DNA from 2 places in the Pseudomonas sp. GW821-FHT02B10 genome. Region 1 is predicted to be linked to the other one. Evidence: riboswitches for the same ligand, from Rfam matches in the RefSeq annotation. Region 1 holds a riboswitch; the other holds the start of a gene.

Region 1 (4,383 bases):
CGCGGTCGCCGGCGGGCACCGTGCTCAGGTCGCTCAGTTCCGGGTCCGGACGGTCGTCGCCCGGCACCAGGATCAGCTGCACGCCGCGTTGCGCCAGCTGCACCAGTTGCTCGATGCCATAACGCCAATAGGCGATGCCGCCGTGCAGGGAAAGCAGGATCACCTTGGCGTGGCGCAGCACCTGGTCGACATACAGGTCGACCGAGGCATGGTTCTGCACCTGCATCGGGTTAGCCAGGCGAAAGCTCGGGTAGTCCTCCGGCAATTGCTGCGCCGCCTCGGCCAGCAGCGCCAGGCTGGAGTCGCCGCTGCACAGGATCACCAGCTCGGCGGGGGTCTGTCCAAGGTCGGCAATGTTGTCATCCGACACGAAACCGCCGGGCTGGGTCCTGAGCAGGTGCATGGCTTACACGCTGAGGGCGGCGCGCAATTGCGCTTCGAGCAGGGTCGCGTCCAGTTCCTGGCCGATCAGCACCAGGCGCGTGGTGCGCGCTTCATCGGCGCCCCACTGGCGGTCGAAGTGCTTGTCGAAGCGGGTGCCCACGCCCTGGATCAACAGGCGCATCGGCTTGTTGGGGATCGCCGCGAAGCCCTTGACCCGCAGGATGCCGTGCTGCACCACCAGTTGGGTCAGGGCGTCCAGCAGCAGGCTTTCGTCGGCCTGGGGCAGCTCGATGGAGATCGAATCGAAGGCGTCGTGGTCATGATCATCATGATCGTCGCCATCGTGGTGATGATCGTGATGGCTGTGGCGGCCGTCGATGTGTTCTTCCGAACCGTTGCCCAGGCCCAGCAACACGTCCAGCGGCAGGCGACCGCTGCTGGCTTCAATGACTTTCACCGCCGGCGGCAGCTCCTCGGCCACTTCCAGGCGCACCTTGGCCAGGTCTGCCGGGTTGATCAGGTCGGCCTTGTTGAGGATCACCAGGTCGGCGCTGGACAACTGGTCGGCGAACAGCTCATGCAGCGGCGACTCATGGTCCAGGTTCGGGTCAAGCTTGCGCTGGGCGTCGACCTGGTCCGGGAAGGCGGCGAAGGTGCCGGCGGCCACGGCCGGGCTGTCGACCACAGTGATCACCGCGTCGACGGTGCAGGCGCTGCGGATTTCCGGCCACTGGAATGCCTGGACCAAAGGTTTGGGCAGGGCCAGGCCAGAGGTTTCAATGAGGATATGGTCGAGGTCGCCGCGACGGGCCACCAGTTCGCGCATCACCGGGAAAAACTCTTCCTGCACGGTGCAGCACAGGCAGCCGTTGGCCAGCTCGTAGACGCGACCGCTGGCTTCTTCCTCGGTGCAACCGATGGAACACTGTTTGAGGATCTCGCCGTCGATGCCCAGCTCGCCGAATTCGTTGACGATCACCGCGATGCGTCGGCCCTGGGCGTTGTCCAGCATGTGCCGCAGCAAGGTGGTTTTGCCCGAGCCGAGGAAGCCGGTAACGATGGTGACGGGAAGTTTGGCCAGTGTTTTCATCGGATGCCCTTTGGCAAGGTGGCGGGCATACGGGACGAGAACCGCGCAGGCAACTGCACGGAAGGGTTCGCCACCGGATCACCCCGCCCGGTTGTAGTGAGAATCAGGTCCGAGGCAGGTCTCCTGGCTGACGGCGTGCCGGTCGTTCGACTGGCCAACGATGCGCCTTCCCGCCGCCTGGCAGTGGCCTTGCATCGTTCATCACCGTTTACAGTTGCGGGGGCAGCCGCGGCTTGGACCGCGTTCCCTTCTTAGCTTCGACAGACGCCGAAGAACCTCGAGAGCGCAAGGCTACGCAGAGCTTGGGGGGCGGTCAATGTCCATGCAGCACGAGGACAGGCCAATTGCGATCGAAAACGAGAACCCTTGCCAATTGACGCCCCTCCCTCGCCCATGCTCTCCTACACACCTTGTTACGGGTGCCCTTCACAGGGTGAAACGGGAAACCGGTGCGTCACAGGCCAAAAGCCTTGATCAGTCCGGTGCTGCCCCCGCAACGGTAAGCGAGCGAAGAATCAGATCCACTGTGCCAGCAGTCCGGCATGGGAAGGCGATTCTTGCAGGCGTGGCGCAAGCCCCGCCCCTCGCGAGCCCGGAGACCGGCCCGCTACACAGTCATAACAAACCCGCGGTGGGCGGGCGCTGTTAATTCCCCGCAAGCCCGTCTCGCGGGGTTTTGCTGCGCTCGATTCACCCGCTGACACACCAGAGGGAAGCGCCATGTCGATCATCAGCAGCACCAGCCACTCCAGCAGCAGTACCGCCACCCTGAGCCAACGCCTGGTCGCCGCCATCGGCGCCTCGATTCTCGGTGCGTGCCTTGTGTATTTCGCCGGCTTCTCCCATATCGAAGCGGTGCACAACGCCGCCCACGATACCCGCCACAGCGCCGCCTTCCCTTGCCACTGAGACCTGCCGACATGATCAAGCGTATCGCGCAAACCGCGGGGTTCACCGGGTTGCTGGCGGCCCTGTTGCTGACCCTGCTGCAAAGCTTCTGGGTCGCGCCGCTGATCCTGGAGGCGGAAACCTACGAGAAGGCCCCGGCCGCCCAGCATGAAGAAGCGCATGAGCATGCCGCCGGCACCGCCGCCCACAGCCACGACGCCGAAGCCTGGGAGCCGGAAGACGGCTGGCAGCGCGTGCTGTCCACCACCGGCGGCAACCTGGTGGTCGCCGTGGGGTTCGCCCTGATGCTTGCCGGCCTCTACACCCTGCGCGCGCCGAACCGTACTTCCCAGGGCCTGCTCTGGGGCCTGGCCGGTTATGCGACTTTCTGCCTGGCGCCGACCCTCGGCCTGCCGCCCGAACTGCCGGGCACCGCCGCCGCGGACCTGGCGCAACGGCAGATCTGGTGGGTCGGTACCGCCGCTTCCACCGCGGCCGGCATTGCCCTGATCGTCTTCGCCCGGAACTGGCTGCTGAAAGTGCTGGGCGTGGCCATTCTCGCCGTGCCGCACCTCATCGGCGCGCCGCAGCCGCAAGTGCATTCGATGCTCGCCCCGGAGGAGCTGGAGGCGCAGTTCAAGATCGCTTCGCAGTTGACCAACGCCGCGTTCTGGCTGGCCCTGGGCCTGATCAGCGCCTGGCTGTTCCGCCGCAAGAGCGACGATCAGTACTCGGCATGACGCAGGCCAGCACAGCGCCGACCCTGGTGGTCGGCCTGGGCTGCCAGCGGGGCTGCCCGGTGGAGACCTTGCGCACCCTGCTCGACCAGACCCTGAGCACCCACCGCATCGACCCCGGGCAGATCAAGGCCCTGGCCAGCATCGACCTGAAACGCGAGGAACCCGGGCTGCTGGCCCTGGCCGCGCAACTGGACTTGCCCCTGACCTGTTTCAGCAGTAACCAGCTGACGCCTTATGTGCTGCAACTCAGCCATCGTTCGCAGATCGCCTACGAACGCACCGGCTGTTACGGCGTCGCCGAAAGTGCCGCCCTGGCCCTGGCCGAACAGCTGGCCCGAAGCCCGGCAAAGCTGCTGGTCCCACGGCAGAAATACGCCCAGGCAACCCTCGCCTTGGCCTGCTCCGGGTAAATCTTCGATAATCCCCGCCGCTGATCATGAGCAATCTTCATCTGTGAGGTTGCCTCGCCCCTTTTTTCACAGGAGAACGCCATGACCGTCTTTTTTATCGGCGCAGGTCCCGGCGACCCGGAACTGATCACCGTCAAGGGCCAGCGGCTGATCCACAGCTGCCCGGTCATCATCTATGCCGGCTCCCTGGTGCCCGAAGCAGTGCTCCAGGGGCATAGCGCCGAACAGCTGGTCAACAGCGCCGAGCTGCACCTGGAACAGATCATCGAGCTGATCAAGGACGCCCATGGCAAAGGCCAGGACGTGGCCCGGGTACATTCCGGCGACCCCAGCCTGTACGGCGCCATCGGCGAGCAGATTCGCTGCCTGCGCGAGCTGGGCATCCCCTTCGAGATCATCCCCGGCGTGACGGCCACCGCGGCCTGCGCGGCCTTGCTGGGGGCCGAACTGACTCTGCCGGACGTCGCCCAGAGCGTGATCCTGACCCGTTATGCCGACAAGACCTCGATGCCCGCCGGCGAGGCATTCGCCAGCCTGGCCGCCCACGGCACCACCATGGCGATTCACCTGGGGGTCAACCATCTGGAAAAGATTGTCGCCGAGCTGCTGCCCCACTACGGCGCCGACTGCCCGATTGCCGTGGTGCACCGGGCGACCTGGCCGGACCAGGACTGGGTGCTCGGCACCCTGGCGGACATCGCCGAAAAGGTCCAGGCCAAGGGTTTTCGGCGCACGGCGCTGATCCTGGTGGGCCGGGTGCTGGCCACGGACAGTTTCAGTGAGTCGTCGTTGTATCGCGCGGGGCATGCGCATCTGTATCGGCCCTGAGGGCATCGCGATCCAGGCGACACGGCGCACCTCAAATCACAAG
Region 2 (4,383 bases), on a different contig from region 1:
CAGGGCCTCGGCGGTGCGTACCCGCTCCTCTTCCACCAGTTGCTGGATTTGCCCGCGCAACGACCGGTCACTGATACGGATGAACCGCCAGGGCTGCATCAGGCCGACGCTGGGCGCCTGGTGCGCCGCCTCCAGCAGGCGACGCAAGACCTGCGGCTCGACCGTGCCACCGACGAAGTGACGCATGTCACGACGCTCGGCGATCGCGCGATAGACCGCGTCGCGCTCGGCCGCGGAAAAGGCGTTGTCGCTCATGGGCGCCGCGCGAGCACGCTCGCTCCTGCCGGCGCCAGCAGGGACGCCACCGCTTCGGGGTTGGACGGAAAATAGAAATGCACATAAGAGGCGGTCATCCGCCCTTCGCGGTAAACCGCTTCCGCGCCGCGCCCGCCATTCGGGCTCAGGCCGCGAGCGATCGGCGCAAGCTCGGTGCTGGTCAACGAATGATGATAGGTATGCCCGCGCAACGAACCTTCCGGCAACTCCACCGCCTGCAAGGCCAGGGCCGCCAGGCGCTTTTGCATCACCGCATCGCCGGGCAACAGGCCCAGCAGTTCGGCGCGCTCGCCGTCGACGTCGGTCAGGGAATCCAGCAGATACAACATGCCGCCACACTCGGCGAGCAAGGGTTTGCCTGCGGCGTGATGCGCGCGGATCGCGCTGAGCATCGAGCCGTTCGCCGCCAGCGCCCGGTGATGCAGTTCCGGGTAACCGCCCGGCAGGTACAGGCTGTCTGCCTCAGGCAGTACCGCGTCATGGATCGGCGAGAAAAAGACCAGCTCGGCGCCCATGGCCCGCAGCAGATCCAGGCTCGCGCCATAGGTAAAGGCAAAGGCTTCGTCGCGGGCCACGGCAATGCGCACGCCGGCCAACAACGGCTCAACGGCAACCACCTGGGGAGCGGCGAATGCCACGGCGGGCGGCAAGGCCACTTCGCAGCTGTCCGCCAAGGCGGCCGCGGCGGCGTCGAGACGCAGATCCAGATCGTTGAGTTCGCTGGCCTGCACCAACCCCAGATGGCGGCTGGGCAGTTCGATGCCGGTCTCCCGGGACAGCGCGCCGTACCAGCGCAAGCCCTCGGTCAGGCTGCCTTCGAGCAACTGCGCATGCCGCAGGGTGCCGACGCGGTTGGCCAGCACGCCGGCGAACGGCAAGTCCGGCTGATAACGCGCCAGCCCCAGCGCCAGGGCGCCGAAGGTCTGGGCCATGGCCGTGCCATCGATCACCGCGAGCACCGGCACCCCGAAATGCCGCGCCAGGTCGGCGCTGGACGGCGTGCCGTCGAACAGCCCCATCACGCCTTCGATCAGGATCAGGTCCGCCTCGCCGGCGGCCTCCCACAACAGGCGGCGGCTTTCCTGCTCGCCGACCATCCACATGTCCAGTTGATACACCGGCGCACCGCTGGCGCGCTCGAGGATCATCGGGTCGAGAAAGTCCGGGCCGCACTTGAACACGCGCACCTTGCGTCCCTGATTGCGATGCAGGCGGGCGAGCGCGGCGGTCACGGTGGTCTTGCCCTGACCGGAAGCCGGCGCGGCAATCAATACCGCCGGGCAATGACGGGCATCACTCACAGTTCGACGCCTTTTTGCGCTTTGATCCCGGCCTGGAAGGCATGCTTGACCATGCCCATTTCGGTGACGGTGTCGGCCAGCTCGATCATCTCTGGCTTGGCGCCACGTCCGGTGACCACCACATGCTGCATCGGCGGTCGCGCCTGCAGGTCGCTGAGCACCTGATCCAGGTCCAGATAGCCGTGCTTGAGGGCGATGTTCAGTTCATCAAGCAGCACCAGGCCGATCGTCGGATCGCTCAGCAGTTCGCGGGAAACCGCCCAGGCCGCTTCGGCCGCGGCGATGTCGCGCTGGCGGTCCTGGGTTTCCCAGGTGAAGCCTTCGCCCATGACATGGAAACGCACCTGCTCCGGGAAGCGCCGGAAGAACAATTCCTCGCCAGTGCTGTTGCGGCCCTTGATGAACTGCACCACGCCGCATTGCATGCCGTGGCCCATGGCCCGCGCGAGCATGCCGAAGGCCGAGCTGCTTTTGCCTTTGCCGTTGCCGGTCAGCACCAGCAGCAAACCGCACTCGTTCGGCGAGTTGGCGATGCGTTCATCGATCACGGCTTTTTTGCGCAACATGCGCGCCAGATGGCGTTCGTCACGATCGGGGGATTCAGTCATGGGGCAGCTCTCCGTTGGGGCTGGATAACGGGGGGCAGGAATAGGAATAGACGGCGCAAGCCTGGCATCGCCCACCGTGATGCCGTTGGATGGATCAGGCCGGTCTCCGGGCTTGTGAGTGGCTGGAATGCCCAACTGCGCGCCTTCCCATGTCGACAGTCGACACAGTGGCATCAGGCGCAGTCTTGACTCACTTACCGTTGCGGGGGCAGCGCCGGAATCGTCGTGTGTGCGCCTTCGGCACGCGTACTCACCGGCTTCCCTGTTTCACTCTGTCGACCCAAGGCCACAGAGCACCTGAAACAAGTCGCGAAGGTTAGAGGGTTGGGGGTGGAGCGTCAATTAAAGCCCCGCAGATCGGCGAATGCTGCATATCGGAAAAATGACGCCAATCTTGTGCCACACTCAGTGCAGTGATATCAAATAGCCATAATCGCGTTAAAAAACTCCAATATCTCAACAATAATAGGAAAAGTCCTATGCAAGGCATGATCATCAGCAATCCGAAACTGGAATTCCTGCGCCCTGCCCTGGAACGCTGGTTCGATTGCATCGACCGCTACAACGCCGTGCGCGGCGATAACGAAAGCCCGTACTGGTTCGACGAAAAAGCCAACCTGGGAATGCTCTCGGCGGCAGCCTGGATGGCGGAGATGGTCACCCTGGAACACGCACCGAGCAAAAAACAGCTCGAGGACGGCGACCGCAACGGCCGCACCGACCTGTACATCGCCACGCAGGAGGAACGCGTCTACATCCAGACCACCCAGCGCTGGCCCCGGGTCAACAGCCTGCACCTGACCCAACCGTTGCTGGATGTCGCCAGCGACGCGAAAAAAGCCAGCTACCCCAGCGACCTGAAACTTGGCTGCCTGTTCGTCACGCCACAGAAAACCCAGCACAGTGCCACTCCGGAAGAATTGCAGGACATGGTCGACGACCTGCAAAAGGAACATTGCTGCGCCGTGGCCTGGTACTTCCCCTACGCGTACCGCAAATTGCGCAATGAAGCCGGCAACTATCACCCCGGCGTTGCCGTGCTGTTCAAAGAAGCGCGCTGAACGGGTTGAACCATCGCCGACCTGTGCTTCTCTATGACTACACCGACGTCGTGCATACATAGGGAAATCAGCATGCTCAAACTTCGATACGCAATCCTGATCGCCGTCGCCGCAGGCCTTGGTGCCTGTGGCGAAACCTCCACCCTCCAGGTCTCCGACGGCACCGGCCCCTCGCCGAAACTCCCCGAACCGAACAAGACCCTGTTCCCGACCGTGAACATCGCGCCCGCGATCGGCTGGCCGCAAGGCGCCAAACCGGTGGCCGCCGCCGGCACCCAGGTCGCCGCATTCGCCGAAGGCCTGGACCATCCGCGCTGGTTGTACGTGCTGCCCAACGGCGACGTACTGGTGGCGGAGACCAATGCCCCGCCCTCCCCCGATGACAGCAAGGGTATTCGTGGCTGGATCGCCAGCAAGATCATGAGCCGCGCCGGGGCCGGTGTGCCCAGCCCGAACCGCATCACCCTGCTGCGGGACAAGGATCACGATGGCGTGGCGGAAACCCGCACGGCATTCCTGGAAAACCTCAACTCGCCGTTCGGCATGACCCTGGTGGGCAATGATCTGTACGTCGCCGACACCGATCGCCTGCTGCGCTTCCCCTACAAGGACGGCGACACCAGGATCAGCGCCCAGCCGACCAAGGTGGTGGACCTGCCTGGCGGCAAGCTGAACCACCACTGGACCAAAAACGTGATTGCCAGCAAGGACGGCAGCAAGCTGTACGTCACGGTCGGCTCCAACAGCAACGTCGGCGAAAACGGCATGGACCAGGAAGAAGGCCGTGCCGCCATCTGGGAAGTCGACCGCGCCAGCGGCAAGCAACGGATTTTCGCCTCAGGCCTGCGCAACCCCAACGGCATGGCCTGGGAGCCGCAAAGCGGCCAGCTGTGGACCGCGGTCAACGAGCGCGACGAGATCGGCAGCGACCTGGTGCCGGACTACATCACCTCGGTCAAGGACGGCGCCTTCTATGGCTGGCCATTCAGTTATTACGGCCAGCATGTGGACGTGCGAGTCACTTCGCAAAACCCGGACCTGGTGGCCAAGGCCATCGCCCCGGATTATGCCGTCGGCCCGCATACTGCCTCCCTGGGCCTGGCATTCGCCGAAGGCAGCAAGCTGCCGGCGCCGTTC

The links. A riboswitch is a leader RNA that binds a small molecule or an ion and turns the genes downstream of it on or off. The one in region 1 is predicted to bind cobalamin.
Region 2: another riboswitch for cobalamin. It lies ahead of cobO (cob(I)yrinic acid a,c-diamide adenosyltransferase); the one in region 1 lies ahead of cobW (cobalamin biosynthesis protein CobW).

Annotation. Positions count from the first base shown of each region.
Region 1 is NZ_JBWKVU010000004.1:285,081-289,463, reverse strand. Features, by position in the region: gene cobN (cobaltochelatase subunit CobN) at 1-403, opposite strand, end outside; gene cobW (cobalamin biosynthesis protein CobW) at 407-1,474, opposite strand; cobalamin riboswitch at 1,571-1,769, opposite strand; cobalamin riboswitch at 1,875-2,096, shown strand; gene AC07VU_RS11800 (CbtB domain-containing protein) at 2,195-2,383, shown strand; gene AC07VU_RS11795 (CbtA family protein) at 2,395-3,102, shown strand; gene AC07VU_RS11790 (cobalamin biosynthesis protein) at 3,099-3,512, shown strand; gene cobM (precorrin-4 C(11)-methyltransferase) at 3,594-4,340, shown strand.
Region 2 is NZ_JBWKVU010000005.1:26,119-30,501, forward strand. Features, by position in the region: gene bluB (5,6-dimethylbenzimidazole synthase) at 1-255, opposite strand, end outside; gene AC07VU_RS12805 (cobyrinic acid a,c-diamide synthase CobB) at 252-1,577, opposite strand; gene cobO (cob(I)yrinic acid a,c-diamide adenosyltransferase) at 1,574-2,185, opposite strand; cobalamin riboswitch at 2,266-2,501, opposite strand; gene AC07VU_RS12815 (hypothetical protein) at 2,665-3,246, shown strand; gene AC07VU_RS12820 (PQQ-dependent sugar dehydrogenase) at 3,319-4,383, shown strand, end outside.